DNA from 3 places in the Cronobacter universalis NCTC 9529 genome. Region 3 is predicted to be linked to each of the others. Evidence: predicted binding sites of a transcription regulator. Region 3 holds the regulator's gene; each other region holds the start of a gene.
The links. Region 3 encodes PhoB, which activates phosphate uptake and scavenging genes when phosphate is short. Its sites were predicted from a motif close to CTGTCATAAAACTGNCNNAT; they were not measured.
Positions count from the first base shown of each region.

Region 1: the regulator PhoB is predicted to act here: its motif matches at 2,754-2,773, upstream of AFK65_RS09705 (esterase-like activity of phytase family protein).
Region 2: the regulator PhoB is predicted to act here: its motif matches at 6,635-6,654, upstream of uvrB (excinuclease ABC subunit UvrB).

Region 1 is NZ_CP012257.1:2,088,622-2,098,734, reverse strand. It holds gene AFK65_RS09710 (methyl-accepting chemotaxis protein) at 1-1,303, shown strand, start outside; gene AFK65_RS09705 (esterase-like activity of phytase family protein) at 1,354-2,709, opposite strand; gene AFK65_RS09700 (4Fe-4S dicluster domain-containing protein) at 2,810-3,664, opposite strand; gene AFK65_RS09695 (dimethyl sulfoxide reductase anchor subunit family protein) at 3,664-4,500, opposite strand; gene AFK65_RS09690 (DMSO/selenate family reductase complex B subunit) at 4,493-5,122, opposite strand; gene AFK65_RS09685 (DMSO/selenate family reductase complex A subunit) at 5,109-7,487, opposite strand; gene AFK65_RS09680 (c-type cytochrome) at 7,661-8,857, opposite strand; gene AFK65_RS09675 (NAD(P)-binding protein) at 8,854-10,113, opposite strand, start outside.
Region 2 is NZ_CP012257.1:1,378,785-1,388,897, forward strand. It holds gene AFK65_RS06305 (type 1 glutamine amidotransferase domain-containing protein) at 1-243, opposite strand, end outside; gene bioA (adenosylmethionine--8-amino-7-oxononanoate transaminase) at 311-1,603, opposite strand; gene bioB (biotin synthase BioB) at 1,685-2,725, shown strand; gene bioF (8-amino-7-oxononanoate synthase) at 2,722-3,873, shown strand; gene bioC (malonyl-ACP O-methyltransferase BioC) at 3,857-4,615, shown strand; gene bioD (dethiobiotin synthase) at 4,608-5,291, shown strand; gene AFK65_RS06335 (ABC transporter ATP-binding protein) at 5,288-5,995, opposite strand; gene uvrB (excinuclease ABC subunit UvrB) at 6,887-8,908, shown strand; gene yvcK (uridine diphosphate-N-acetylglucosamine-binding protein YvcK) at 9,049-9,957, opposite strand.
Region 3 is NZ_CP012257.1:1,061,101-1,071,213, reverse strand. It holds gene AFK65_RS04855 (DUF2339 domain-containing protein) at 1-1,337, opposite strand, end outside; gene malZ (maltodextrin glucosidase) at 1,422-3,239, opposite strand; gene proY (proline-specific permease ProY) at 3,408-4,775, opposite strand; gene brnQ (branched-chain amino acid transporter carrier protein BrnQ) at 4,846-6,165, opposite strand; gene phoR (phosphate regulon sensor histidine kinase PhoR) at 6,564-7,877, opposite strand; gene phoB (phosphate response regulator transcription factor PhoB) at 7,900-8,589, opposite strand; gene sbcD (exonuclease subunit SbcD) at 8,788-10,002, shown strand; gene sbcC (exonuclease subunit SbcC) at 9,999-10,113, shown strand, end outside.

The DNA.
Region 1 (10,113 bases), 1.0 Mb from region 3:
GGCGTCGCTTGAAACCGCCAACGAGGTGATGCAAAAAGCCATCGCGGCGTTCAATAACTATAAAGCAGCCCCTGCCGTTGAAGGTGAAGAGGCGCTGGCCGCCCCGTACCGTCAGGCCTGGCAGGCCTATGTCGATGACGGTCTGCGTCCGCTGATGGATGCCGCAAGCCGCAACGATACCGCGCGTTTTAACCAGCTGGTGAGCACGACGATCCCGCAACTGGATCGCCAGTTCGAAATCACGCTCGATCAGTTGCTGGCGTTCCGTGAGAAATATGCCCAGCGTCTGAACCAGGAGGCGCAGGAGCGCTTTGTAAACAGCATCATCACCATCGCGGTGTTCGCCCTGCTGTTTACGCTGCTGATTGGCGCGATGTTTATTCTGCTGAAGCGCCGCGTACTGGCGCCGCTGGATGCCGCGCGTCTTCACTGCCAGCAGATGGCGGAAGGCGAACTGCACACCCCGGTGCTGTCCGGCTCGAAAGATGAGATTGGCGATATGCTCGGCTCGCTTGAGCAGATGCGTCTGTCGCTGGTCGATATCATCGCCCAGGTGCGAGATTCCAGCCAGAGCGTGGCCCACGCCGCGGAAGAGATTGCCGCCGGTAACGTCGATCTCTCGGCGCGTACCGAAGAGCAGGCCGCGTCGCTCGGCGAAACCGCCGCCAGCATGGAACAGCTGACCTCCACTGTGAAGCACACCTCGGAGAACACCGCCGAGGCGAATAAGCTCGCGGGCAATATGCGCAGCGCCGCGCAGGAAGGCAACGCTATCGTCGAAGAAGTTGTGGTATCGATGCAGGAGATCGAGTCCAGCTCAAGCAAGATCGATAACATTATCGGCATTATCGAAGATATCGCCTTCCAGACTAACATCCTGGCGCTCAACGCCGCGGTGGAAGCCGCCCGTGCGGGTGAACAGGGCCGCGGTTTCGCGGTGGTGGCAAGCGAGGTGCGCAACCTGGCGCAGCGCTCGTCGGTCGCCGCGAAAGAGATCAAAGAGCTTATCGAGCAGTCCGGCGAGCAGGTGGTGCTGGGCAGCGACCGCGTGGCGCGCGCGGGCGAAAGCATGAAGCGCATTATCGGCTCGATTAAGCAAGTCTCTGAGCTGATGTCGGAAATCGCGCTCTCCACCGGTGAGCAGAGCCGCGGTATTGAGCAGATCAACCAGGCCGTGGCGCAGATGGATTCCGTTACCCAGCAGAACGCCGCGCTGGTGGAAGAAGCCTCTGCCGCCGCCCACTCGCTGAAAGAGCAGTCACAGCTGCTCAATCAGGCGGTCGCGGTGTTTAAACTGAGCTAACGGTTGTAAAACGAGTCAGGGCAGGCTTCGGCCTGCCCTTTTTTTTGCGCTTACAGCGGCTTATCGAGCTTGATCACCCACAGCTCATTTTGCGAGGCGGGTTTCTCGAGCGGTTTGATGCCGATTTTGCTGGCGACCGGCTTGCCGTCCAGGGTCAGATGCCCCTTTCCGTCGACGTTATAGTCATCCATCGCTTTTTTGTCGCCCTGCGGATCCAGTAGCTCTGACTGTAAACCGAAGTCGTTATCGTTAATGACCGCGAGGGTTTTCGAGTCGATAAGCGCCAGCCCTTCGGCTTTCTCCTGCTGCCAGCCCAGTTCACGCAAGTCTACCGCCAGCTGTTTTGTGGCGAGCTTCACGCCGCGCGCGCTGAGTTTTTCCGCATCGTCGAATTCCGGCGGCTGGGTGTTATCCAGCGTGCTCAGATCGGTGGCGTTGCTGAGATCGACCACATAGACGCGGTTGCGCATGGTTTTGTTTTTATCGCCGCCCTGCTCGATAAGCAGAATACGATGGTCGTCCAGCGCCGCGATATCGCCGATTTTGGCGTCTTTGGCTTTTTTATAGACGTCGATGTCAATCGGATAACCGTACATGGCGGTTTTGCCGGTGGCCGGGTCAAAACTCACCAGGCGCGTAAAGCGCGCGGTGTTTTTGGTTTTGCCATCGATATCCAGCGTGCTCTGCACCGCCGCGATAATGCGCCCGTCCGGCATCCGGGTCAGCCCTTCAAAACCGCGGTTAGGCTGGCGCCATTTAATGATATTCGGCAGGCCGCCCGCCACGCCCTCTTCGCCTTTGCCCGCCTGCGGGCCATGTTTAGCAAGGATCGCGCCGCTGGCATCCACATGGATGATAAACGGGCCATACTCGTCGCACAGCCAGTAGCCGCCTTCGCCGTCGGGGGTGATCCCTTCCGTATCCAGCCCGCGCTTATCGCCGGTGAGCGTTTGCAGCGCGTCGTTGAGCGCCAGTTCGTTCGTCGCGCCGATGAGCCCGGTCGGCAGCGGCAGTCCGCTGATGTTGCCCTGCTCGTCATGCAGCGGCATCGGGTCGCTCGCCTGCGCCTTATCTTTGCTGACGCGGATGGTCATCATCAGCGGCGTATACTCGGGGCTCGCGAAAATTTTCGACTCCTGCTTGCCCATTTTCGGCGAGTCGGCGTTCGGGCCGCGGTCGGTGACGGTCGCGAAAATCAGGTCATCGCCCTCTTTGCGTAAAAACAGCAGGCCGGAGCCCACGCCCACCGGCAGGCCGTCGGGAAATGCGCTGGCATAATTGCCGGAATAGACCACATGATCTTCCTGCGGGAATGTCACGACATAGCGTTCAACCTGCGGCGCGGCGGCCAGGGAACAGAGCGGGAAAAGCGCGGCGAAAGCGAGCGTAAGCGGTTTGATTTTCATGGTTTTCAGATCCAGAGTCGGGGTGGCACTGTTATAAGACGCAGGCGTGACAGATTAATGACAGCGCCCGTTTCCCCTGTGGATTCAGCAGGTCACTGCGTTAACCGCCGCGCATGTTGAAACCATGACGCCGACAAACCGGGCAGTGTTTTTCGCCCGGCCGCCAGGCGCGCCACGGCTCGCCGCAACGCTCGCAGCGGGCGTGATGCAACGCCCGGCGAATCAGCGGCCCGGCGTCGCCCTCCGTTATGGTTATAGCATCAACCGGACAGACCGCCGCGCAGTCACCGCAGCCATCGCAGCGCGTTGAATCGAGCGTAACGGCCTGTTCGCTAAAGCGTATCGCGCCGCTGGCGCATGCCCGGCCGCAGGCGCCGCATAGCAGACAGCGCGTAGCGTCCAGCGTCACAGCGTATGCTGATAAAAACGCCCCCACGGCGCGGCGCGCGGCGGCATCATGCGGTACGCGAGCGCGAGCGCCGCCAGGGCGCAGCAGACGGCGCTTCGCCTCACCTGCCGCGGGTGAAACCGCCACGCATTGCCAGCCCGGCTCGCCACGCTGTTGCAGTCGCAGGTTAAGTTCCGCCAGCGGGCGCAGCCAGTGGCTGTCGCGCGTGAGATCCACCGCGACGGCGCGAATAGCGTAATGCGAATGCCAGAGCAACAACTCTTCTGCCGCGACCGGCAGCGTGAACGGCCCGAGCAGTACGCCGTCGCGGTGGCATCGCGCCAGCGGCGAGAGATTCTCCAGCGCGTCCGCCGGGCAGACAAACAGGCAGATCCCGCAGCCGGTGCATCGCTCCGGCGCGAGAACAACCTCATGATTGTGGATGCTCAGCGCGCCGGTCGGGCAGCGCGTCACGCAATCATCGCAGCGGCTGCGGCGCAGCCGTTTTCTGGCGCAGCGCGCGCCCACGCAGGGCGGTATGGGCGTCAGAGCGTCAAAGAGATTCATCAGACATCGATGTAAAAAAACGCCAGCCGCAGCAGCAATTCGCCGAGCAGGATCAGCCCGCACCCGCCGATTTGCGGTGTCCGTGCCCCGTAAGGACGCGTCAGCCCGATGATCAACAACAGCGCGCCGCCGGCTGAACTGCACCAGCCCGCAAGGCGCAGCCCGGCGCAGGCGTCGAAGGCCGCCAGCGGGTGCAGCGGAAAAGCCACCGGCACCGCGGCGTGCGCTAAATAGTGATGATACGCGGGCTGAATCAGCAGCCGGATCATCACCGCCGCCAGCGCCAGCAACGAGAGGCGGCGGCTTATCGCGAATTGTGCCTGGGCGTTGAGCACCGGGCGCAGCGCGAGGCGCAGCTGTAGCAGCGACGCGCCGATTAACACTACCGAGCCCAGGAACATGGCCCAGGTATTAATGTGCTGCCATGTCACGACCGACGTATGATTGTAGATGGACGCCATCGCGGCCATATCCATAAGCCCCGCCAGCACGCTCAGCCACAGCAGGGGCCACGGCGTAGCGCGCTTCATCATCAGCAGTAAGATGCTAATAGCCAACAGCGCCATAAACACCCCGGCGAGCGCGATTTCCCGGCTCAGCCAGGAGCTGGAAAGATGGCGCAGCGCGTTAAACGCATTCAGCGGATACCCCAGATGCAGCATTGAGGCGATCAAACCGAGCGCTGCCGCGACGCCCGCGCCGACGAGCGCAGGCAGCGTGGCAAGCGTGCGTTGCCCCGCGCGCGGCATCTGCCCGGCGGTGAGGCAGAGCATCAGCATAAATCCCACCGCGCCCTGCAGAAGCAGCGTAAATATGACTAACGGAAACTCATGCATCGTGCTGCTCCTCTTGCTGCGCGCCCTGATGCGGCTTAATGACCAGATTCGGCTTCGTGACGGATGACGGCGGCAACCCTTTTACGTCAGAGAGCGCGCCAAAGCGTTCGCGCAGCATCGTTATCGGCCCGAACTGGATAGCCCCGAGCGGACAGGTGGCGACGCACACCGGCGGCTCGCCCTGCGCCAGCCGATCGATGCAGAAATCGCATTTCGACATCTGCCCGGTCTGCGTGTTGCGCTGCGGCGCGCCGTAAGGGCACGACCAGGCGCAGTAGCCGCAGCCGACGCATTTATCGGTATTCACCCGCACGATGCCGTCGCCGTCGCGTTTGTGCATCGCCGTGGTCGGGCAGTTGCGCGTGCAGAGGGGGTCGGCGCAGTGGTTGCACGAAACCGTCAGCGTGTAAGCGAAGACGTTATGCATAAGCCCGCCCGCGCCGGTCGGCGTGAAGCCGCCGCCGTGGACTTCATAGACGCGGCGAAAGCGCCGCCCCGGTTCGAGATTATTTTTGTCTTTGCACGCCACCTGGCAGGCTTTGCAGCCAGAACAGCGCGATGAATCGATAAAAAAGCCCAGTTGCTCGCCGCTGACCGGGGGATAGTCTTTAAACTGACTCATGTCTGGTTACCTCAACGAGCAGGGTTTGATGGGCGTTGCCTTTGGCAAGCGGAGTGATGCGCGCGCTGGTGAGCACATTCGGACAGCCGCCGTTATCGACGCCGTCAGCGTCCGGCTGCCACCAGGCGCCCGCCTGCATCGCCACCACGCCCGGCATAATGCGCGGCGTCACTTCGGCAGGAATGCGCACCACGCCCCGATCGTTATGAATCCGCACCAAATCGCCCTGCTCAATGCCGCGCGCCTGCGCGTCCTGCGGGTTAATCCAGAGCTGCTGGCGTTGCACCTCCTGCAGCCACGGGTTGGCGTATTGCGTCGAGTTGGCGCGGTTTTTACCCTTCCAGGTAATGAGCTGTAGCGGGTATTTCGCGCGCAGCGCGTCCTGCGGCCCTTCCTGTGCGGGAACATAGTGTGACAGCGCCGGGATCTCCGGATGTTTCATCTCCCAGAGCCGCTTTGAGAAGATTTCAATTTTGCCGGAGGGCGTCGGGAACGGATGGTTGTCCGGGTCGCGAATGTTCTCTTCAAACGCGACATACGGCGGCGATTTCAGGTAGACGTGCGGATTGGCGCACAGCCCGGCGAAATCGGGCAGATCGTGGTCCGCCAGCGCCTCGCGGGTTTTCTCCCAGATATGCTCCACCCACTGTTTTTCGTTGCGCCCTTCGCTAAAGCGCGCCTCGACGTCGAGCTTGCGCGCGACGTCGCGCAGCCAGTCGTAGTCCGAGCGGCGCTCAAACTCCGGCTCCACCAGCTTTTGCGACAGCAGCAGATAGTTGCCGGTGCCCCAGGTTTCGCCGATGTTCCAGCGCTCCATAAAGCTGGTTTCCGGCAGCAGCAGATCGGCGTAGCGGGCGCTGGGCGTAAGGAAGAGATCGCTCACCACGATAAACTCAACTTTACTTTCATCTTCCAGCACCTTAACGGTCTGGTTGATGTCCGGGTTCTGGTTCGCCAGATAGTTGCCCGCGAGATTAAAGATGAATTTGATGTTGCTGGTGAGCGTCTCAGCGTCTTTCAGGCCGTTTTCCGGCGTGACCTTCGCCGCGTCGTCGCAGGCCTGTACCCAGTTCATGATGGAGATTTTCGCCGCCACGGGGTTCGGCACGCTGTAGGGATCGGCGCAAAAAAGTCGGTTGCCGATGCCGCCGTAGCCTGCCGCCCAGCCGCCCTTAACGCCGACATTGCCGGTGATCGTGGCGAGCAGCGTGGAGCCGCGCGCGGTGCGCTCGCCGCAGATGTGGCGCTGCGGGCCCCAGCCCTGGATCAGCGCCGCCGGTCTGGCAGTGGCGAAGTCACGGGCGAGCTGGCGGATGGTCTGCGCGGGAACATGGGTGATGCGCTCCGCCCACTCCGGCGTTTTTTTCACGCCATCTTTTTCACCAAAGAGATACGCCATCAGCGATTCGCGCGCCGGTACGCCTTCCGGCATCGTGCTTTCGTCAAAACCGATCGCGTGGCGGGCGATAAACGCGCTGTCATGCAGGTTTTCGCTGATGATGACGTACATCATCGCGTCCATCAGCGCGTTATCGGTGGTGGGCAGTAGCGGCACCCACTGGTCGGCGAGCGACGCCACGGTGTCGGAGTAGCGGGGATCGACCACGATAAACCGCGTGCCGTTGCGCTTCATCTGCTGAAAATAGTAATTGGTGTGGCCGAAGATGGTCTCGTTCGGGTTATGACCCCAGAGGATCACAAGCTTTGTGTCTTTGAGCGTATCGAGCGAGCTGCCGCTCGCGGCGGTGCCGTAGGTGTAAGGCGTGGCCGCGGCGGTGTTGCCCATGCTGACGGAGTGGTATGACTCCAGATAGCCGCCGGTCAGGTTCAGCAGGCGTCGCGCCATTTTATCGCCGGAGAACGCGCCGCCGGAGACCGCCGTGTCGGTGTGCATAAAGCGCGACGCCGGGCCATATTGCGCGGTAATGCGCCGTAGGTTATCAGCAATCAGCGTCGTCGCCTCATCCCAGCTGATGCGCTCGAACTTGCCTTCGCCGCGCTTGCCGACGCGCTTCATCGGGTATTTCAGCCGGTCCGGGTGGTAGACAAACTGCCGATACCCGCGCCCGCGCTCGCAGGCGCGCATCAGCGGCATGGCGGGGTCAACCTCGTTATCCGGACAGGTGGAGATGCGCGTCACCACACCTTCTTTAACGTGCGCGCGGATATCGCATTTGCCGCCGCAGTCAAAGGTACTGCACGTCGGCACGATGTTTTCAGCGGCCTCTGCTACAGGCGCATTAGCGTTAGCCTTGCCGGCCTTCACAAAAAGCGGCGCGGCCGCCAGCGCCGACGTGGCGCGCAGAAAGTCGCGGCGCGACAGCCCGCCCTCGCCCGGCCCATCCTTTCGGGTAAGTGGTTTCATCATGTTCCCCCATCAAAAGGGCGTATTCTGCAAAGCCCTGAGCGGGGAAAGCTTGATGAGAATCAACGGGAAAAAACTGAACGGCCCGTAGCGGAATGTTTCAGAAAAACGGGCGGGAAGAAAGGTGAAAAAGAGAAAACCGGCGCCGCCTGTACCCGACGGCGCCGTAAGCGTTACTCGTTATGTTGTTGCTCGCGGGCCTCTTTCACCTGCGCAGGCGTCGCAGGCGCGGCGTGGTTGCCGAAACTGCCGCGGATGTAGTTGGTGACGTCCGCCGCGTCCTGATCGCTGAGCGCCCAGCCATAACCCGGCATGCTGTACGGCAGATGTCCCTGCGTCACCGCCGTTTTGCCGCCCTCCAGCACCACGCGAAGCAGCGTCAGCGGGTTATCGGCGTTAACGGTGAGATTGTCTTTCAGCGCCGGAACGGCGTATTCCGCGCCCTCGCCGTTGCTGGCGTGACAGGTGGCGCAGTAGCGGGCATAGAGCTGATGACCGTTCTCCATTTCCGCTTTCGCTACCTTCGGCGCGTCGCCTTTCGCCGGCTCGCTGCCCGGCAGGCTTAACAGATAACCGGCTATGGCGCGGTTGTCGTCATCGGTCAGGTATTGCGTGCTGTTGGTGACGACCTCATCCATCGGCCCGCTGAGCGCCGCGTGTTTGCTGCGCCCGTCGCGCAGCAGGACGGCGAGATCCTCTTCGGACATTTTCAGCCCGCGCAGCGACGGCGCGTACCAGCCGTTAAGCTCCTCGCCCGCGAGGAACTGCTCATCACGCTCGTCGAAAGCCTTCTCCTGCATCCCCACGCCGCGCGGCGTATGGCACGCGCCGCAGTGGCCCGGCCCCTGCACCAGATACGCGCCGCGGTTCCAGGCCGCGCTTTTATCCGCGCGCGGCGTAAACGGTTTATCGTCCACAAACAGGCTGTTCCAGACGCCGAGCGGCCAGCGCATCGAGAGCGGCCACGGAATGTCGCTCTCGCGGTTCACGGTGGCCTGCGGTTTCACCTCTTTTATCAGGTAGTCATAGAGCGCGCGCAGGTCGTCATCGCTCATCTTCGCATAGGACGGATACGGCATCGCCGGGTAGAGATGGTGGCCGTCCTTCGCGATACCTTCGCGCATGGCGCGGGCGAACTCGTCGTAGCTGTAGCTGCCGATACCGTGGGTTTTATCTGGCGTGATGTTGGTGGAATAAATATCGCCGAGCGGCGTGGCGAATTTCAGCCCGCCCGCGAGCGGCGCGCCGTCCGCAGCCGTATGGCAGGCCATGCAGTCGCCCGCGCGCGCCACATATTCGCCGCGCGACATCGTCTGCGCGCCCGCCTGCGTTGCCCACAGGCTCAGCGCCAGTAACGCGATACGTTTCATGCGCCCTCCTTCGCCATCTCGTGCAGCTCTTTCACCGCGCGGTAGCCCTGGTCTATCGCCGAGTTGGCATACGGGCTCCAGTCGGCGTCCGAGTTGGCGATGGTGATGCGCCCGACCGGCTGGCGGGCTTTTTCGATGATTTTTTGCGAACCTTCTTCATCGTCAAACAGACCGCTGAAGAAGTAAGAGTAGCCGTGCGACCAGCGGTTAACGGTGATCGCCGCGATATCGCGCTCGTGGTCAAAACCGGCCGCGCCGAACATGCCCTGCAACTGTTCGCGGATCATCTTCTCATGCACCTCGAACGGCGTGCCGAGCAGAAACGCGCGGCCCTTGCGGAACTGTTCGCGGGCGCTGAGCCCGCTGCCGGGGAACGTCGGCACATAGACCATATGCAGGCCGATGGGCGCGTTCGGATCGCGCGGATGCGGGTAGCCGCCCATATCCACCGGGTAGTCGAGCTTGACCCGGCTGTAGGGCGCGGCCGGCGAGTAGATCTCATGCACGCCGAGCTTCATAAACGGCTGCCAGTTGCGAATAACCACTTTGCTGTAGACCAGCGGCGCCTTGACGTTCTGCTTGAGCGCCTCCTGCTGGTGGTGCGGGATTTCCGGCACCAGATACGGAATCATCATGTTGTAGCCCGCCATCACGGTCTGCCCGGCTTTTACCTTGTGCAGCTTACCGTCGCGCAGGTAGGTCACTTCGACGCCGCCCGCCACATTGGCGGCGTGGACGCCGGTGCTGTTAAGACGCAGGCGCACCGGATGCGCCGGTTTATCCAGTTGGCTGTAGTCGAAGGTCGCCAGCACGATATCATCCATGCTGTTGCCTGGCGCCACGGCCGGAATAAGATGCCGCACCATCAGGCGCGCCAGCCCGGCGTTGCCGTCCGGGAAGTGATAGATGTACGGCTCTTCGAGATCCGCCAGCGATTCAGCGTCAAGCGGCGGCAGATCCATGCCGTCCAGCCCCGGCAGCGCGCAGATACGCGCGTCGCTCGCCGACGTGCCATCGATGCCAATCGCCTGGAAATCGTTGGTGCGCTGCTGGAAATAGCGGATGGCGCTGTCGCTTAACCCTACTTTGTCGCGCAGGAACTGGCTGTAGCTGTGGGAGTCGAGCCAGGCGACTTTATCTTCAACGCGCATCCCGGCGAGGTAATCTTTTTTCTCGGTGTGCAGCGCGATTAACGCGTCGCGATCCGCCTGCGGCAGCGGGAAATCGTTAATAAAGGCGCGAATGTCGCGGGCGTT
Region 2 (10,113 bases), 320 kb from region 3:
CGCAAGCGTGGCCTGAGCCTCTTGATCTTCGCGAAAACGCCGGGTGTCGGCGGTCTGCGCGTCCGGCGCGTCGCTTTTCGGATCGAGCGGCGGCTGGCCGCCCTGCGGCGTAGCGAGCGTCACGTCGATCCCCGCGTCGCGAAACACAAAGTAAGGCGCTGCAAACTCTTCCAGCCAGAAGCCGGTTTTTTTCCCGGTATCACCCAGTCTGTCGTGGGAGGTCAGTACCATCAGAATCTTCATCGCGCTCTCCTGGTTGTTTATCGCAAATCCTGAAAGTGTAGTGCATCCCTCACGGCTTGCCGGGCGCTCACTGTCTGAAAAACGACGGGTTTTTCACGGCCTCGCACACCGCGCGCGTGAGACGCGAGAGCTGTTCTGGCGTGATGATATAGGGCGGCATCAGATAGATCAGGCGGCCAAACGGGCGCACCCAGACGCCCTGTTCCACGAAAAAGCGCTGAAGCGCGGCCATCTCGACCGGCGCGGTGGTTTCCACGACGCCGATAGCGCCCAGCACGCGCACGTCAGCGACCTGCGGCAGCTCGCGACACGGCGCCAGCTCATCGCGAAGTTGCCGCTCAATGGCCGCGACCTGCGCGCGCCACTCGCCGGTTTCCAGCAGCGCCAGGCTCTCGGCCGCCACCGCGCAGGCGAGCGGATTGCCCATAAACGTCGGGCCGTGCATAAAGCAGCCCGCTTCGCCGTTGCTGATGGTGTCGGCGACATGCCGCGTGGTGAGGGTCGCGGAAAGCGTCATCGTGCCGCCGGTCAGCGCCTTGCCAAGACAGAGAATATCCGGCGTCACGCCCGCGTGCTCGCAGGCGAACAGCCTGCCGGTGCGGCCAAAGCCGGTCGCTATCTCATCGGCGATAAGCAAAATCCCTTCGCGATCGCACATGCGGCGGATGCGCTTAAGCCACTCCGGATGATACATCCGCATCCCGCCCGCGCCCTGCACAATCGGCTCAAGAATAACCGCGGCTATCTCATGGCGGTGCGCGGCCAGCAGGCGGGCGAACGGCGCGAGATCGCGCTCATCCCACTCGCCGTCAAAACGGCTCTGCGGCGCGGGCGCGAACAGGTTTTCCGGCAGGTAGCCCTTCCAGAGACTGTGCATTGAGTTATCCGGATCGCACACCGACATCGCGCCGAAGGTGTCGCCGTGGTAGCCGTGGCGGAAGGTCAGAAAGCGCTGGCGCGGCTCGCCGCGGGCATGCCAGTACTGCAATGCCATTTTCATCGCCACTTCCACCGCCACCGAGCCGGAGTCGGCAAGAAACACGCACTCGAGATCTTCCGGGGTCATCGCCACCAGCTTGCGGCACAGGGCTATCGCGGCGGGGTGGGTAATGCCGCCGAACATGACGTGCGACATCGCGTCAATCTGGTTTTTCATGGCCGCGTTGAGGCGCGGATGGTTATAGCCGTGAATGGCGGCCCACCACGACGACATACCATCCACCAGCCGTTCGCCGCTCGCCAGATGCAGTTCGCAGCCAGCGGCGTGCGTCACCGGGTAGACCGGCAGCGGCGCGCTCATGGAGGTGTAAGGGTGCCAGATATGGTCACGATCGAAGGCGAGATCGGCGGGTGTTAACATGACTTGTAAACCATTTTAAAAAGATTTAGGTTTACGAGTATATCCATAACCCAGATAAATAAAACCCTTTGGAGACGCCCGATGGCTCACCTTTCACGCTGGACTTTGTCGCAAGTCACTGACCTTTTTGAAAAACCGCTGCTGGACCTGCTGTTTGAAGCGCAACAGGTGCATCGCCAGCACTTCGATCCGCATCAGGTGCAGGTCAGCACGCTGCTGTCGATCAAAACCGGCGCCTGCCCGGAAGACTGCAAATACTGCCCACAGAGCGCGCGCTACAAAACCGGGCTTGAGGCCGAGCGCCTGATGGAAGTGGAGCAGGTGCTCGATTCCGCGCGCAAGGCCAAAGCGGCGGGTTCGACGCGCTTCTGCATGGGCGCTGCCTGGAAAAACCCGAACGATCGCGATATGCCGTATCTGGAGCAGATGGTGCAGGGCGTTAAAGCGCTGGGCCTGGAAACCTGCATGACGCTCGGCACGCTGAGCGACGATCAGGCGCAGCGCCTCGGCGAAGCGGGCCTTGATTACTACAACCACAACCTCGACACCTCGCCGGAGTTCTACGGCAACATCATCACCACGCGCACCTATCAGGAGCGTCTCGATACGCTGGAGAAAGTGCGCGAGGCGGGCATTAAGGTCTGCTCCGGCGGCATCGTGGGGCTTGGCGAAACCGTCACCGACCGCGCCGGGCTGCTGCTGCAACTCGCCAACCTGCCGACGCCGCCGGAAAGCGTGCCAATCAACATGCTGGTGAAAGTTAAGGGCACGCCGCTTGCCGATAACGAGGATGTCGACGCGTTTGACTTTATCCGCACCATCGCGGTGGCGCGCATCATGATGCCGACGTCTTACGTGCGCCTCTCCGCCGGTCGCGAGCAGATGAACGAGCAGACCCAGGCGATGTGCTTTATGGCGGGTGCTAACTCCATTTTCTACGGCTGCAAACTGCTGACCACCCCGAACCCGGAAGAGGACAAAGATTTGCAGCTGTTCCGCAAGCTGGGCCTCAACCCGCAGCAGACCGCGGTGCTGGCGGGCGATAACGAGCAGCAGGAACGCCTGGAGCACGCGCTGCGCGACGCGGACAACCAGCAATACTACAACGCGGCGGCGGTATGACCTGGCAGGCGAGAATCGATGCAGCGCTGAGTGCGCGCGAAGCCAGCCACAGCCTGCGCCGCCGCGTCGTCTGCACGCCGGCGCCCGGCGGCGCGCTGGTGCATCAGGGCGTGCGCTACCGTAACTTTTCCGGCAACGACTATCTGGGCTTAAGCCAGCACCCGGCGCTTATCGCGGCCTGGCGACAGGGCGCGCAGACGTATGGCGTGGGGAGCGGCGCGTCCGGCCACGTCAGCGGCTACAGCGACGCGCATCAGTCGCTCGAAAACGCGCTGGCGCAGTGGCTCGGCTTTGACCGCGCGCTGCTGTTTATCTCCGGCTTCGCCGCCAATCAGGCGGTGGTCACCGCGCTGATGCAGCAGCCTGACCGCATTCTCGCCGACCGTTTAAGCCACGCGTCGTTGCTCGAAGCCGCAAGCCTCAGCCCGGCGACGCTGCGCCGCTTCGCGCATAACGATTCCGCGGCGCTGGCCACGCTGCTGGACAAACCCTGCGACGGACTGACGCTCGTCTTTACCGAAGGGGTGTTCAGCATGGATGGCGACAGCGCGCCGCTCGCGGATATCGCGGGCCTTTCGCAAGGCGCTCAGACGCTGATGATAGTGGATGACGCACACGGCATCGGCGTGCTGGGGCGCGAAGGGCGGGGCAGCTGCGATGTGGCGGGCATCAGGCCCGATCTGCTGTTGGTGACGTTTGGCAAAGCCTTTGGGCTCAGCGGCGCGGCGCTCTTGTGCAGCGCGCCGATGGCGGACTATCTGCTGCAAACCGCGCGTCATCTCATCTACAGCACCGCGATGCCCGCCGCCCAGGCCTGCGCGCTGAACGCCGCCTTAACGGTTATTCGCGAAGGCGACGACTTACGCGCGCGGCTTGCGCGCAATATTGCGCGGTTTCGCGCAGGCGCGGCGTCGCTGCCGCTGACGCTTGCCGCTTCGCAGACCGCCATTCAGCCGCTGATTGTCGGTGAGAACAGTGCCGCGCTGACGCTTGCGGAAACGCTGCGCGAACGCGGCTGCTGGGCGACGGCCATTCGTCCGCCGACCGTGCCTGCGGGTACGGCGCGCCTGCGCCTGACGCTCAGCGCCGCGCATCAGGATGAGGACATCGACGCGCTGCTGGAGGCGTTATATGACGGTTGCCGTTGATAAACGCGCCGTGGCGGCGGCGTTTGGCCGCGCGGCCCACAGCTATGACGATTTCGCGGCGCTTCAGCGCCAGAGCGCGCAGTTGCTTGCCGGACACTGCGGCGCGCAGGGCATTAACACGGTACTGGACGCAGGCTGCGGCACCGGCGCGGGCAGCCTCGACTGGCGCGCGCGCGGCTGCGACGTGACGGCCTTTGACTTAAGCCCGGCCATGCTGGCGCGCGCCCGCGAGCGCGGCGCGGCGCATCGCTACGTGCAGGGCGATATCGAGGCGCTGCCGTTTGCCGACGGCAGCTTTGATCTCGTATGGAGCAATCTGGCGGTGCAGTGGTGCCAGAGCCTGTCAGAGGCGCTCGCCGGGATGCTGCGTGTGGCGCGCCCCGACGGACGCGTGGCGTTCAGCACGCTGGTCCACGGCTCGCTTGGCGAGCTGCATCAGGCGTGGGCGGCGGTGGATGACCGTCCGCACGCCAACCGTTTCGCGAGCGCCGAAGCGGTTCATGCTGCCGCTCCCGATGCGCGCATGACGCTGTGCCAGCACCCTATGACGCTGCTTTTTGGCGATGCGCTCAGCGCCATGCAGTCGCTCAAGGGAATTGGCGCCACCCATCTGCACGCCGGGCGCGACAGCCGCACGCTCACGCGCCGTGAGCTTCGCGTGCTCGAAGACGCCTGGCCGCGTCAGGACGGGCGTTTCCCGCTGACTTACCATCTGATTTCTGGAGTGATTGAACGTGACTGAACGCTGGTTTATTACCGGAACCGATACCGAAGTGGGCAAAACTATCGCGAGCTGCGCGCTGCTGGAGGCCGCGAAAGCCGCGGGCTTTAGCACTGCGGGCTACAAGCCGGTCGCCTCCGGCAGCGATATCACGCCGCAAGGGCTTCGCAACAGCGACGCGCTGGCGCTCCAGCGCCACAGCAGCGTGGCGCTGCGCTACGAGCAGGTGAACCCGCTGACGTTTGAAGAGCCGACCTCGCCGCATATCGCAAGCCGGGAAGAGGGGCTGCCGATCGACTTCACGGTGATGTCCGCCGGCCTGCGCGCGCTGGAGCCGCTCGCCGACTGGGTGCAGGTGGAGGGCGCGGGCGGCTGGTTTACGCCGCTCTCTCACGACGCGACGTTCGCCGACTGGGTGCAGCAGGAGCGCCTGCCGGTGATTTTAGTGGTCGGCGTTAAGCTTGGCTGCATCAACCACGCGCTGCTGACCGCGCAGGCGGTGCAGTCCGCGGGTCTGCGCCTCGCGGGCTGGGTGGCGAACGACGTGCAGCCGCCCGGCCGCCGTCATCAGGACTATCTCGCCACGCTTGAGCGTCTGTTGCCGGCCCCGATGCTGGGTGAAATTCCGTGGCTGGGGGCCGAGCCTGACGTGACGCCTGCCGCGCAGTGGATCGATCTCAGCAAACTGGCGCGCTAGGGCGTTATCCAGTGCATAAGTCGCGCATCGGTTAACTGCGCCGCGCTGCCGCGGGCCACGGCGCGCCCGCGGTGCAGCAGACAGAAGCGATCCGCCACCCGACGGATAAACGACAGGTGACGCTCCACCAGCAGCAGGCTCATTCCCCACTCGCGGTTAAGCCGCGTGAGCAGATCCGCAAGCCGCGGAATAAACGTCTGCCCGAGGCCGCGCGTCGGCTCATCCAGAATCAGCAGCCGCGGGCGCGTCACCAGTGCCTGGGCGAGCGTCAGCTGGAGCGCGAGCTCCGGCGCGAGCCTGGAGGCCTGCGCGTGGCGGTTGGTCCAGAGCGTCGGGAACAGATCAAACACCGGCTCCGGGCTCGTCGCGATCTCAGGCTGCGCGCGCAGCGCGATATGCAGATTCTCCTCCACCGTCAGCTGTGAAAAATAGCGCCGCTCCTGCGGCACGTAACGGATGCCCAGCGCCGCGCGGGCGTCCGCGCCGACGCGCAGCAGCTCCTGCGGCGCTTGTCCGGCCTCGCGCCAGAGCATGCTGCCGCTCTTAACCGGCAGATAACCTGCCACGCAGTTCAGCAGCGTGGTTTTTCCCATGCCCGGCGCGCCGATAACGCAGGTGCACTCGCCGGGCAAAAGATCGAGGCTGACGTCCCACAGCGTATGCTGCGTGCCGTAAAAGTGGTTAACCGCGTGCAGACTTAACATGGCGCTTCTCCTTCAGACAGGGTATCGGAAAACAGCTTGGGCGCAGGTGTTCTGACGCCCGCATACGCAGTGACTTCCCCGGCCTGCCCGCGCGTCCTGCTGTCGCCTCCCGCCAACGGCGGGAAGAGGGTGTAGTTCCGGTAAAAGGGATACTGCAATTCTCTTGCCAGCCAGTGAAAACCCCTTCGATCGCGCCGGAAATTGAGACTAAACCTGAACGCGCGGCGAACGGGTAGTGCGTTATCCTGGGAAAAGCCGGGCGGCGTGCACATTTTAAGTGCTGCGGATGGCGTGCTTTTGGTGCAGCGTGGCGCAAATGCAAAGCAGAAATGTGTGAAAAGGATCGCGAAAGGCGCGGCGCGGAAAGCAAGCAAAATTCGTCAAAACAAGGCGGGAAAATTTTTTTCTGAGCCAGGCGCGGGCGGCCAGGGCGAACCGGCGACGCGGCGCGCTTTCAGGGCTGAACGCAGTTATCCACTATTCCTGTGGATAACCTTGTGTATTAGAGTTAGAAAACGCGCCGTAAGCGAGAGCCGATGCGGCTTTCACCCGATCTGGCGCGAAAGCCGTCTTTTCAGGAAAACCATTTAAAATTAACAGGTTAATTAAAAGCAAGCGCTGAAGGAAAAGTGTCATCTGCTGCAACAAAAGTATCACAGCCTCGCTTGACAAATGTTAAAGGATAAAAATTTCTGGGGATAACCGCCCTCATGTAGTGTTTTATCCGGCGCACGGGCAAATTTGCTTCATACCAGATGGTAAAAATGCGGTATGACCAAAATCCGCTAACCTGCTACTGATTTTATATCCAGTATTTAGCGCTGGCAAAAATCGCTGTGGCGAGTAAAATTAACGCTCTGTCCCGCGCAAATCTTCATCAGGTGTTTCTTCATGAGCAAACCGTTCAAACTCAATTCCGCTTTCAAACCTTCCGGCGACCAGCCAGAGGCAATCCGCCGCATCAAGGAAGGGCTGGAGGACGGGCTGGCGCACCAGACGCTGCTGGGTGTGACGGGCTCGGGGAAAACGTTCACCATGGCGAACGTCATCGCCGATTTGCAGCGCCCGACGATGGTGCTGGCGCCTAACAAAACGCTGGCGGCGCAACTCTACGGCGAGATGAAAGAGTTCTTCCCGGAGAACGCGGTGGAATATTTCGTCTCGTACTACGACTACTACCAGCCGGAAGCCTATGTGCCGAGCTCCGACACCTTTATCGAAAAAGACGCCTCGGTGAACGAACACATCGAGCAGATGCGTCTGTCGGCCACCAAAGCGCTGCTGGAGCGGCGCGACGTGGTGGTGGTGGCGTCCGTTTCCGCTATCTACGGCCTTGGCGACCCGGATCTCTACCTGAAGATGATGCTGCATCTCACCAAAGGGATGATCATCGACCAGCGCGCCATTCTGCGTCGTCTGACGGAGCTGCAATATACCCGCAACGACCAGGCGTTTCAGCGCGGCACCTTCCGCGTGCGCGGCGAAGTGATTGATATCTTCCCCGCGGAATCGGACGAGCTGGCGCTACGCGTCGAGCTGTTCGACGAAGAAGTCGAGCGCCTGTCGCTGTTCGACCCGCTGACCGGCACCGTCGATTCGATCATCCAGCGTTTCACCGTCTACCCGAAAACGCACTACGTCACGCCGCGTGAGCGCATCGTACAGGCGATGGAAGAGATCAAGGTGGAGCTGGCGGAGCGTCGGCAGGTGCTGCTGGCGAATAACAAACTGCTGGAAGAACAGCGTCTGACCCAGCGTACCCAGTTCGATCTCGAAATGATGAACGAGCTGGGGTACTGCTCCGGCATCGAAAACTATTCGCGCTATCTCTCCGGCCGGGGCCCCGGCGAAGCGCCGCCGACGCTGTTTGACTATCTGCCGGCGGATGGCCTGCTGGTTATCGATGAATCGCACGTCACCATTCCGCAGATTGGCGGGATGTTCCGCGGCGACCGCGCGCGTAAAGAGACGCTGGTGGAGTATGGTTTCCGTCTGCCGTCAGCGCTCGATAACCGTCCGCTGAAGTTTGAAGAGTTCGAGGCGCTGGCGCCGCAGACGGTGTATGTATCGGCGACGCCGGGCAACTATGAGCTGGAAAAATCGGGCGGCGAGATTATCGACCAGGTGGTGCGCCCGACCGGTCTGCTCGATCCGATTATCGAAGTGCGCCCGGTGGCGACCCAGGTGGACGATTTGTTGTCGGAAATCCGCAAGCGCGTCGCTATCAACGAGCGCGTGCTGGTGACGACGCTCACCAAGCGCATGGCGGAAGATTTAACCGAGTACCTGGAAGAGCACGGCGAAAAAGTGCGCTATCTGCACTCGGATATCGATACCGTGGAGCGTATGGAGATTATCCGCGATCTGCGTCTGGGCGAATTCGACGTGCTGGTGGGCATCAACCTGCTCCGTGAGGGGCTGGACATGCCGGAAGTGTCGCTGGTGGCTATCCTCGACGCCGATAAAGAGGGCTTCCTGCGCTCCGAGCGTTCGCTTATCCAGACCATCGGCCGCGCGGCGCGTAACGTGAACGGCAAAGCGATTCTCTACGGCGATAAAATTACGCCGTCGATGGCGAAGGCGATTGGCGAAACCGAACGCCGCCGTGAGAAACAGCAGGCGTATAACGAAGAACACGGCATTGTGCCGCAGGGTCTCAACAAGAAAGTGGTGGATATTCTGGCGCTTGGCGAGAATATCGCGAAAACCAAGGCGAAAGGCCGCGGCAAAGGGCGTACGGTGGCGGATGTCGAAGCCGCTGAACTGGCGCTGACGCCGAAAGCGTTGCAGCAGAAGATTCATCAGCTTGAAGCGCAGATGGTGCAGCATGCGCAGAATCTGGAGTTCGAAGAGGCGGCGCAGCTGCGCGATAAGCTTCATCAGTTGCGCGAGCTGTTTATCGCCGCGTCGTAAGTGCTTCTTGCTGCGAATGGATGGTTTGTAATGTGGCGGGTGCGCTTCGCTTACCCACCCTACGGAACGACGAAGCAGGCATTGATTCCTGGTAGGGCGGGTAAGCGCAGCGCACCCGCCATAACCACGAGCTCAACAGATTACCCCAGCGCCTGAATCGCTTTTTCCAGCGCCGCGCGCAGCAGGTGGCGGTCGTGGCGGTAAGGGATATCGCTGGCTTCCAGCGGCTCCTGAATCACAATCCTGTCCTGCGCGCCGCTCACGTCCACCTTCGGGCCGACGACCACGGCGTCCACCACGCGTTTCCCCACATGCGCTTCCATCAGCGCCAGCTTCTCCTCAAGCCTGAGCGCGGCGGCGGCCGGGCTTAACTCGCGCCCTAAATTGCCGATGTAAACCATCGGCGCAGGCGTGCGGCGCAGCGCTTTGGCGAGATCGTCAAGCAGCAGCAGCGGCATCAGACTGGTGTAAAAACTGCCGGGGCCAATCACAATCAAATCGGCTTCGGCAATCGCTTCAACGGCCTCGCGCGTCGCCTGCACGTTCGGGTAGAGCATCAGCTCCTTCGGCGGGTGGCTCAGTAAATCGATATTCACTTCGCCATACACTTCGTTGTCTTCGCGATCGATTGCCATCAGATCGACCGGTTGCTCAGACATCGGGATCAGGAACGCGTCCACTTTAAGCAGGTTGCGGATAAGATTGATTGCCTCAAGAGGCCGCACGCTCAGGTGATCCAGCGCCTTTAACATGAGATTTCCGAGGTTATGCCCCGAAAGTTCCCCATTACCTCCAAAACGGTACTCAAACATCGCCGACGCGACGCTCGGTTCGGTAATTAACTGATTGAGACAGTTGCGCATATCGCCCCAGGCGATCCCGCCTTCCGAACGCCGGATACGGCCCGTCGAACCGCCGTTATCCGTCGTGGTGACAATGCCTGTGAGGCGCGAGCCCAGAGAAGAGAGCGAGGACATAACGCGTCCTAAACCGTGACCGCCGCCGAGCGCCACCACCCGGTCGAGATCCGCAAACGTGCGATTGCGCATACCTAATCCTTATTATTCAAAACTCGCCTACGTTAGCTGAAAAGCGCGAGAAAAACGATCTGCTGGCGCTGAAAATGACACATATCAAAGTGAAACCGTGGTTTTTACGTATTCTGGTCCGCGTTACGCGAATAATGCCGTTATGTATCAATTTAT
Region 3 (10,113 bases):
CAGGCGAGTGCCGTCCAGCGGGCCGACAGCGCCAGCGGGATAGCGAGCGTGACAAACGCGCCGCCAAGCGCCAGCCCGCCCAGCGCCAGTATCCGCCCTTCCTGCGGATAGCGGCGCAGCGCGGCGCGCGCAAGCAGTAAATAGACCAGCCCGAAGCCGAGCGCCGAAAACGCCGGGCCATACGTCCAGTGGCGGGTAATCGCATACTGCATCCCAAAGCCGACCAGCGGCGGCGCGAACAGCATCACGCCATCGACGATTTTCTTGCGTCCCTGCGCGCGCAGCGACAGCGCCACGCAGACCACGCCGAAGAGCAGAACGTTGGCGATGAGAAAGAGCTGACAGCTCAGCCACTCGTCCGGCTGATAACCGTTAATGCCCCACAGGCCCGCCACGCCAAAGGTAAACAGCAGGCCAAGCAGATTAAGCTCGCGCCAGTGCTGCCAGACGCTGACGGCGGCGATGCCCACCGACAACAATAGATAGAACGAGAAAAGCGCGATGTGGCTGCCGCCGCCGGTGGAGAGCAGCAGCGGCGCGAGATAGCCGCCGAGGCTCGCCAGCATCGCGAGGCTTAACGCGCGTTGCAGCACCGCCAGCGCGACGCTCGCGGCGCACACCACCAGCATCAGGCCGAAGGCGAGCGGCATCGGCAACATCTGCCAGAGCCGGAACGCGCCGAAAATCGTGATATAGAGCGCGCCCACCGCGCCGCCCTGAAGGATGAGCGCATAGACCGGCGTTTTGCGGCGCAGCCGCCAGCCGAACGCCAGCAGCACCAGCGCGGCGACGCCCGCGCCCGCCACGCGCAGCTCAAGCGGCAGCATGTCGCGCTCAACGCTGTAGCGCAGCAGAAAAGAAATGCCTAAAAAGAGCAGGATGACGCCGATTTTGGCGAGCGGATTGCCCTGCATAAACCAGCGCGTCAGGCTGGAGACCAGTCCGCCCGCCGCGGCATGGCGCGGTTCCGGCGCGGGTGTTTCATGGCGCGTAGCGGCGGCGGGCGCAGGCGCTTTCGCCGCGTTGCGCACCGCCTGCGACCAGACCGGCGGCGCGTCCGTCTGCGGCGCCGGTTCAGGCTCAGCCGCTGCCACAGGTTCCGGGGCGACAATCACGGGCGCAGGCTCCGGCGCAGGCGTGGTCACCGGCACGGTTTCCACACCCGGCGGCGCCGACGCCGCGGCGAGCCGCGCCTCCAGCGTCTCTATGCGATCACGCAGGCGATGAAGTTCAGTTTCGTTACGCGCGCTGCGTTTTAGCGCCATGATGGCTATCACCGGCACCACAACCACGCAGAAGAGCGCAATCAGAGCAGCAAATACAAAAATCTCATCCATTGATTTCAGACCCTGCGGCAGAAGTGCGGCTACTTTCCCATATCTCGATGAAAAGCGGTATTCCTTTACCGCGTTTCGTTACGCTTATCGTGTATGCAGGATCACCGCCGCGCCCGCGGCGAGCCGCAGCGTCTGCCCTTCCAGCGCGCCGTCGCCCTCTTCGCGCGTCCAGGTTTTATCGTCAAGCAGCGGCGAGAACGGCAGCGTCACTTCGCAGGCCGCGCCGCGGTTCAGCGCCACCAGCACCCGCTCCTGCTGAAAGACACGCGTAAACACAAAAACGTCGCCTTTCGCATACGCCACCTGGCACGCGCCGGAACGCAGCGCCCGGCTGCGATGACGCAGGCGCGCGAGCCGCTGATACAGCGCCAGCAGTTCGCCGTCCTGCTGCGCGTTATCCCACGGGAACGGCTGACGGCAGAACGGATCGTTGCCGCCCTCGACGCCCACTTCGTCGCCATAGAAAACGCACGGCACGCCGGGCCAGCAGAAAAGCCACACCACCGCCGCCCGCAGGCGCGCCGGGTCGCCTTTGGCGACCGTTTTAAAACGCGCGGTGTCATGGCTGTCGAGCTGGTTGAACATGCGTAACTGCTGCTGGTGCGAGAGCGCGGCGCGGTATTCATCCATCCAGCGGGCGCAGTCGGCGGCGTCAAGCCGCTGCGGCTCAAGCCCCTGATCCACGCCCGCGAGAAAACTCCACACCGGCGTCGTAAAACCGCGGTAGTTCATGGCCGCATCTTCCGCGTCGTTTTGCAGCCACTGGCGCGCGTCGCCGAAATGTTCGCCGAAGACAAACGCCTGCGGATTCACCGCTTTGGCCGCGCGAGTGATCCCCTCAACGTGGCGCAGGTTCTCTTTCGCGCCGCCGTTTTCACCCAGCATATGCACCACATCAAGCCGCCAGCCGTCGATGCTCCAGGGCGCTTTCAGCCAGTGCTTCACGACGCTCTCTTCGCCCGCGTAAATTTCCTCCACCACGCCAGGCTCGGCGAAATCGAGCTTCGGCAGGCTGTCGTAGCCGAGCCAGCAGAAAGCATGGCCATCATCGGCAAAGGTGTACCAGTTGCGCGTCGGCGAGTCCGGGTGGTGGCAGGCGCCGTCCGCGCCGTGGTTCTGGCGATCGAACCACGGATGCGTGTCGCCGGTGTGGTTAAAAACGCCGTCCAGAATCAGGCGCATACCCGCCTCGCGCGTTTTTTCGCGCAGGCGCAGCAGCGCTTCATCACCGCCGAACTGCGGATCGACATGGCGATAATCGGCGGTGTCATATTTATGCACGCTCGGCGCGCTAAAGATGGGGTTGAGATAGAGCGCCGTGACGCCAAGCTTTTTCAGGTACGGCAGTTTTTCACAAATTCCGTCGAGATCGCCGCCGTAAAACGTCGAGCCGCCCGCCTCTGCGCTTACCGGCTCGTGCCAGTCGCGCAGGATGATGTCGTGCCCCTGCGCGTGGTGAAAATAGATGTTGTCCTGCTGCGCCCCGCGCGGCGTGCTGCGGGCGAAGCGGTCCGGGAAGATCTGGTAGAAAACCTGATCCTGCACCCACTGCGGGCCGTCATCCGGCGCGTCGATGGCGAAGAGCGCCAGCCGGGCGGGCGGAAACTCGCTCAGCCCCAGCGGGCTGAACCACTGCTGGCGATCGCCCCATAAGAGCTTAAAGCCGTAGCGGCGGCGCGGCTGGCCGTCGCCGAGCGGAATGCTCGCCTGCCACGCGCTGACCTGCGGATGCGGCGCGGCGCTCAGGCGCTTCATCTCAAAGGGCGTTTCTTCGTTATCGCGCTCGTAACGCAGTACAACTTTTTCCGGCAGCGCGTCGCCCGCAAGCCAGAGGGTGATCAGTAATTTCTCCCCCTGCCGGTGAATAAAGGGCGCAACGGGGAGATGCCAGGCATTCAACATACACTTTGATCCTTAATCGACAGAAAACAGGCGCATCTTTCCACAGGGGCAACCGCGCGCCTTCCTCATTCTGGACTTTATTGGGGGAGGAGACGGGAGGCGGAGAAACAGAAGTGAGCGTAGAGCGAAAATGACATCCCCGCCAGGCGGCGGGGATGAAAGGGCGCGTTATGCGGAAAGTCGGGCGTCGCGACGGCGTTTAAACACCCAGCCCACCAGCAGCAGCGCAATCCACGCGAAACCGACGTAGAGCGAAATGCGGGTATCCGGGTGATAGCCAATCAGCGCGATGATAAACGCCAGGAAGATCAGGCCGACGATAGTGGTCGCCACGCCGCCCGGCACTTTGAATTTCAGCGTGTTGACTTCATCCGCGCTCAGACGGCGGCGGAACGCCACCTGCGAGAGCAGGATCATTATCCAGACCCAGACGGTCGCAAACGTCGCGAGCGACGCAATCACCAGGAAGACGTTTTCCGGCATGATGTAGTTGAGGTACACCGCCAGCAGCATCGCGAAGCACATTACCACTACCGTCACCCACGGAATGCCGCGGCGCGAGGTTTTGGCGAACACTTTCGGCGCGCTGCCCTGCTCGGCCATGCCGTGCAGCATACGGCCCACGCCGAAGACATCGCTGTTAATCGCCGACAGCGAGGCCGTCAGCACCACGAAATTCAGAATGCCCGCCGCAACGGTTATCCCCATATGCTGGAACGTCAGTACAAACGGGCTGCCGTTGGTGCCGACTTCATTCCACGGATAGATGGACATAATCACGAACAGCGTGCCGACGTAGAACACCAGAATACGCAGCGGTACGGAGTTAATGGCGCGCGGAATCGATGTGGCCGGATCTTTGGCTTCACCAGCGGTAATGCCGATAATCTCAATGCCGCCGTAGGCGAACATCACCATTTGCAGCGCCATCACGGTGCCAATCCAGCCGTTCGCGAAGAAGCCGCCGTTACTCCAGAGATTATGGATGCCGGTCGGCTGGCCGCCGTTGCCGATACCCCAGATGATGATGCCGATACCGGCCGCGATCATGATGATAATGGTGGCGACTTTAAAGAACGAGAACCAGAACTCCAGCTCGCCGAACACTTTCACGCTCATCAGGTTAATGGCGCAGATGATAAGCACCACGCTCAGCACCCAGACCCAGTGCGGCACCGTCGGGAACCAGACGCCCATATAGATGCCGAACGCGGTAACGTCGGCGATGGCGACGATCAGGATTTCAAAGCAGTAGGTCCAGCCGGTGATATAGCCTGCGAGCGGGCCGAGGTTATCCTGCGCATAGCGAGAGAATGAGCTCGCCGCCGGGTTATGTACTGACATCTCGCCGAGCGCGCGCATGATGATATACGCCGCCACGCCGCCAATGATGTAAGCCAGCAGTACGCTCGGGCCCGCCATTTTGATGGCGTCCGCCGAGCCGTAAAACAGGCCGGTGCCAATCGCTGAACCCAGCGCCATAAAGCGGATGTGTCTTGTACTCAATCCGCGCTTGAGCTTGTTCTCGTTTTCCATCTTTCCAGTACCACGTCATACAATAAAAAACCACGGAGCCAGGCCCCGTGGTTCAACAATCAACCGACGATCAGTGTGCGGTGGAAGTCACGCTCCGTCCGGCCGTACGATCCCAGACCGCCGCCGCCAGCGCAATCGCGACGGTCGGCAGCAGCCAGGCCAGCCCCTGATCCGCCATCGGCAGTTTCTGAGTCCAGGCCGGAAGGATACCGCTTATTGCCGAGGCTTTCACCCCATCAATCAAACCGAACAGCAGACTGACCGCCATCGCCGGGGCGATAACACGGCCCGAATTATGCCACCAGCCGCGGGTAAAGCTCAGTACAACGAGTGCGATACACGGCGGATAGATGGCCGTCAGCACCGGAATAGAGAACTGAATCAGCTGGCTTAAGCCAAGGTTCGACACCACCATGGAGAAGAGCCCCAGAATAAACACCAGCGCGCGGTAAGAGAGCGGCAGGTACTGCGCGAAAAACTCGGCGCAGGCGCAGGTCAGGCCGACCGCCGTCACCATGCACGCCAGGAAGATCAGCGCCGCCAGCAGGAAGCTGCCCGCGCCGCCAAAGGTGTGCTGAACATACGCATGCAGAATCGCCGCGCCGTTCGCGGATTGATCAACAAGCGTCGCGCTGTCAGAGCCGAGACGGAACAGCGCCAGGTAGAGCAGCGTCAGGCCGACGCCCGCCATCAGGCCCGCGAAAATGGTGTAGCGCGTCAGTAGACGAGAATCAGACACGCCGCGCGAACGGGCCGCGTTGACGATAACAATCCCGAACACCATCGCGCCGAGCGTATCCATCGTCAGATAACCGTTCACGAAGCCGTTGGAGAACGCCGCTTTCTGATAGGTCTCTGTCGCCACGCTGATATCGCCCGCCGGCCAGACAATCGCCGCTACAGACAGCACCACCAGCGCGATGATTTTCAGCGGCGCCAGGAAGTTGCCCACGGTATCCAGCAGTTTGCCCGGATAGAGCGACACCAGAATCACCAGCGCGAAATAGACCAGGCTGTAGATGAGCAGCGGCAGCGCACCGTCGCCGGTGAGCGGCGCAATACCCACTTCAAACGACACGGTCGCGGTGCGCGGTGTGGCGAACAGCGGCCCGACGGCCAGATAGCAGACGGTCGCCAGCAGAATGCCCGCCACGCGGCCAATCGGATGGCTCAGGCTGTCAACGCCGCCGCCGACTTTCGCCAGCGCCACCACGGTCAGCACAGGCAGACCAACGGCCGTGATCAGAAAGCCGATCGCCGCCATCCAGACATGCGGACCGGCCTGCAAACCAACCATGGGAGGGAAAATGATATTGCCCGCGCCAACGAACAGCGCAAAGGTCATAAACCCCAGTGCGATAATGTCGCGCGATTTTAAGTGATGGGTCATAAGATTTACTGCCTGTGGATGTGGTGTTGAAATTGAATAATTTTTTACCGCCAGTCACCTGACGAAAACGCCGCTATTTCCAGGGCTGACAGCGGGATATGCTTCCCGATTACGCTGGCGAAGAATTGTTTTTCGATTTACCCCGTAAAAACAGTCGGTCTGGCAAGAGCAGGGGCGCAATTTAAACGCTTATAACGTTTAAAGGCAAGACGGGATCGTAAAACCAGACCTTTATGCCAGATCTAAGTTTCAGGGCAGTGATAAAATCTGAAATCGTAAAAAACCTCCGGCGATTCGCGCGAGCAAAAAAGCGCCAAACGCTGAAAAAAGCGTTCAAAGGCGATGAAAAAATGAATAAGGCCAGCTTATGGCTGGCCTTGGAAAGGAAGCTTTACGAATTAAACCGCAGAAACGGTTCTGGCGGGCGATGTCACAATCAGCCGCTCCGGCAGAAGGAACGAAAACGTGGTGCCTTTGCCTGGCGTACTTTCAATCTCCAGACGCGCGTCGTGGTGCGTCAGCGCATGTTTCACAATCGCAAGCCCCAGCCCGCTGCCGCCCGTCTGGCGCGAGCGCGCCTTATCCACGCGATAGAATCGCTCGGTGAGGCGCGGAATATGCTCCGCGGCGATCCCCGGCCCGGTGTCGGCCACGCTAAAACGCGCGCCGTTCGCCACATGCTCCCAGCGCACCGTAATGTGCGTGCCCTCGGGCGTATGGTTGACCGCGTTATAGACCAGGTTTGAAATCGCGCTGCGCAACTGCTCGTCGTTGCCGAGCACTTTGAGCTGCGGATCGACCTCAAACGTGAAGGTATGCTTCTGCTGGCTCAGCGTCTGCGCTTCGCGCTCCACCACCCGCAGCATCAGCGGCACGTCTATCGTTTCGTTGAGTTGCATCGCGGGCGCCGCCTCGATTTTCGAAAGCGTAAGTAGCTGTTTCACCAGCCCTTCCATACGGAAGGTCTGCTCGCGCATCGTATGCAGCGCTTTTTCACGCAGCGGCCCTTCGAGCGTCTGCTCGTGCATCATCTCCAGATAACCCTGCAAGACGGTCAGCGGCGTGCGCAACTCATGGCTGACGTTCGCGAAAAAGTTACGCCGCGCCCCTTCGAGCTGATGCATCTGCGTGACGTCGCGCGCCACCATTAACAGCTGATCTTCGCTGTACGGCATCACGCGAAATTCAAGATGACGCCCGTTGTTGAGCACCAGATGCAGTGGCCGGTTAAACTCCTGGCCGCGCAGATAGCTGGTGAATTCCGGGTAGCGCAGCAGGTTTAAGATGTTCTGGCCGTTATCGTCAGGCCAGCGCAGGCCAAGCAGCTGTTGCGCAAGACCGTTGCACCAGAAGATGACGCCCTCTTCCGTGGTCAGCACCACGGCGTCCGGCAGGGATTCCGCGCCGCTGCGAAAGCGTTTGATAAGATTGCCCAGTTCGCGGCGGCGTTTCTTATTGCGCAACTGCATCTGGTGCAGGCCGTAGAGCAGCGGCTCCCAGCTGCCGCTGCCGGGCGGCGGCGTCATGCTGCGATCGACCCACAGCCACCAGGAGAGGCGCAACAAATTCCAGAAATGCCAGATAAGCAATCCGGTCACCGCCGCCAGTAAAAACCATGCCAGATAGCCGAATATCGCCCCGAGCACCAGCGCCGGAATACAGCAAAAAAACAGCTCCAGCACCAGTCTTTTCCATGACAGCCGTTCCAGCACGCGTCACACTCCTGTTTTGGGTTTAAAAACGGGTTGAGAACCGATAACCCGTACCGCGCACCGTTTGTACCATTCTGTCATGACCGCTCTGTTCCAGCGCCTTACGCAGGCGACGGATATGCACATCCACGGTACGATCTTCCACATACACGTTGGTGCCCCAGACGTTATTCAGCAACTGTTCGCGGCTGTAAACGCGCTCCGGGTGCGTCATAAAGAAATGTAACAGCTTGAATTCAGTCGGCCCCATATCGAGAGGACTTTCGCCGGTCATCACCCGGTGCGATGACGGATCGAGGCTTAAGCCCTGCATTTCGATGACTTCATCCACCGCCATCGGCGAGATACGGCGCATGACCGCTTTAATACGCGCCACCAGCTCTTTCGGGGAGAACGGTTTGGTAATGTAATCGTCGGCGCCCGTTTCCAGCCCACGCACGCGATCTTCTTCCTCGCCGCGCGCGGTCAGCATCACCACAGGGATCTCGCGGGTCAGCGCTTCGCGTTTGATATGTTTAATAAACTGGATCCCCGATCCGCCGGGCAGCATCCAGTCCAGCAAAATCAGATCGGGCCAGGGCTCATTGAGTTGATTCACCGCACTGTCATAATCTTCCGCTTCCACCGGCTGGAAGCCGTTTTGTTCCAGTACGAAACACACCATCTCGCGGATAGGTGCTTCATCTTCAACGACCAGAATACGTCTCGCCATGATTCGCCCTGTTAAATAAAGTAAACAGTATGTTATGCGGCGCCATTATGCGTCAGATTTATGACAGATTTATGAAAAAGATGACCGTAAGATGACCTGTCAGCACGCCGGGAAAAACCCGGCGGCGCGACGAAACAGGACACCCGCGGTACTGGATGTTTATAATCCCCTTCTCGCTTTTTCGCCACAGGGCATCCCATGCGTATTCTGCATACCTCAGACTGGCATCTTGGTCAAAATTTTTACGCCAAAAGCCGCGCCGCCGAACATGAAGCCTTTCTCGACTGGCTGCTGAACGCCGCGATAGCGCATCAGGTGGACGCCATCATCGTCGCGGGCGACATCTTCGATACCGGCGCGCCGCCAAGCTACGCGCGCGAGCTCTACAACCGCTTTGTCGTCAAACTTCAGGCGGCGAACTGCCCGCTTATCGTGCTCGGCGGCAACCACGATTCGGTCGCGACGCTCAATGAATCCCGCGAACTGCTGGCCTGCCTGAACACGCAGGTTATCGCCAGCGCTCAGCTCACGCCAGAAACGCAGGCCACTCTCTTATACCGCCGCGACGGCGAGCCGGGCGCGGTGCTCTGCCCGGTGCCGTTTTTGCGCCCGCGCGACGTGCTGCGAAGCCTTGGCGGGCAGTCGGGTCGTGAAAAACAGCAGCAGTTGCTGGAGGCCATCAGCCTGCACTATCAGCAAAGCTATGAGGCCGCCTGCGCGCTTCGCGGCGAGCGCAACCTGCCTGTTATCGCGACCGGCCATCTTACCACCGTCGGCGTGACCAAAAGTGACGCGGTGCGCGACATCTATATAGGCACGCTCGACGCCTTCCCGGCGGACCGCTTTCCGCCCGCCGATTATATCGCGCTCGGGCATATCCACCGCGCCCAGAAAGTGGCGGGCTGCGAGCATATCCGCTACAGCGGCTCGCCGATTGCGCTGAGCTTTGATGAAACCGGCAAAGAGAAAAGCGTTTATCTGGTGGAGTTCGCCGACGGCAAACTGCGCGACGTCACGGCCCTGCCGGTGCCGGTCAGCCAGCCGCTGGCGGTGCTGAAAGGCAGCCTGGAGTCCATTACCGCGCAGCTCGAACAGTGGCGCGACGCGCCGGACGAGCCGAAAGTCTGGCTCGATATCGAAATCGACACCGCCGAGTTTCTGCATGATATGCACCGTCAGATAAGCCTGCTCACCGAAAGCCTGCCGGTGGAGGTCGTCCTTCTGCGCCGCAGCCGCGAAATGCGCGAGCGCGCGCTCGGCACGCTCAGCACCGAAACGCTCAGCGAGCTGGGGCCGGAAGAGGTGTTTGAGCGCCGCCTGGAGCTGGAAGCGCTGGAGGAGCCGGAGAAAGCGCGCCTGCGCACGCTCTTCGCCCGCACGCTGGAGAGCCTGCACGAGGAGGACGAGGCATGAAAATCTTAACCCTGCGGCTGAAAAACCTGAATTCGCTGAAAGGCGAATGGAAAATCGACTTTACCGCTGAACCGTTCGCAAGCAACGGACTCTTCGCCATTACCGGCCCGA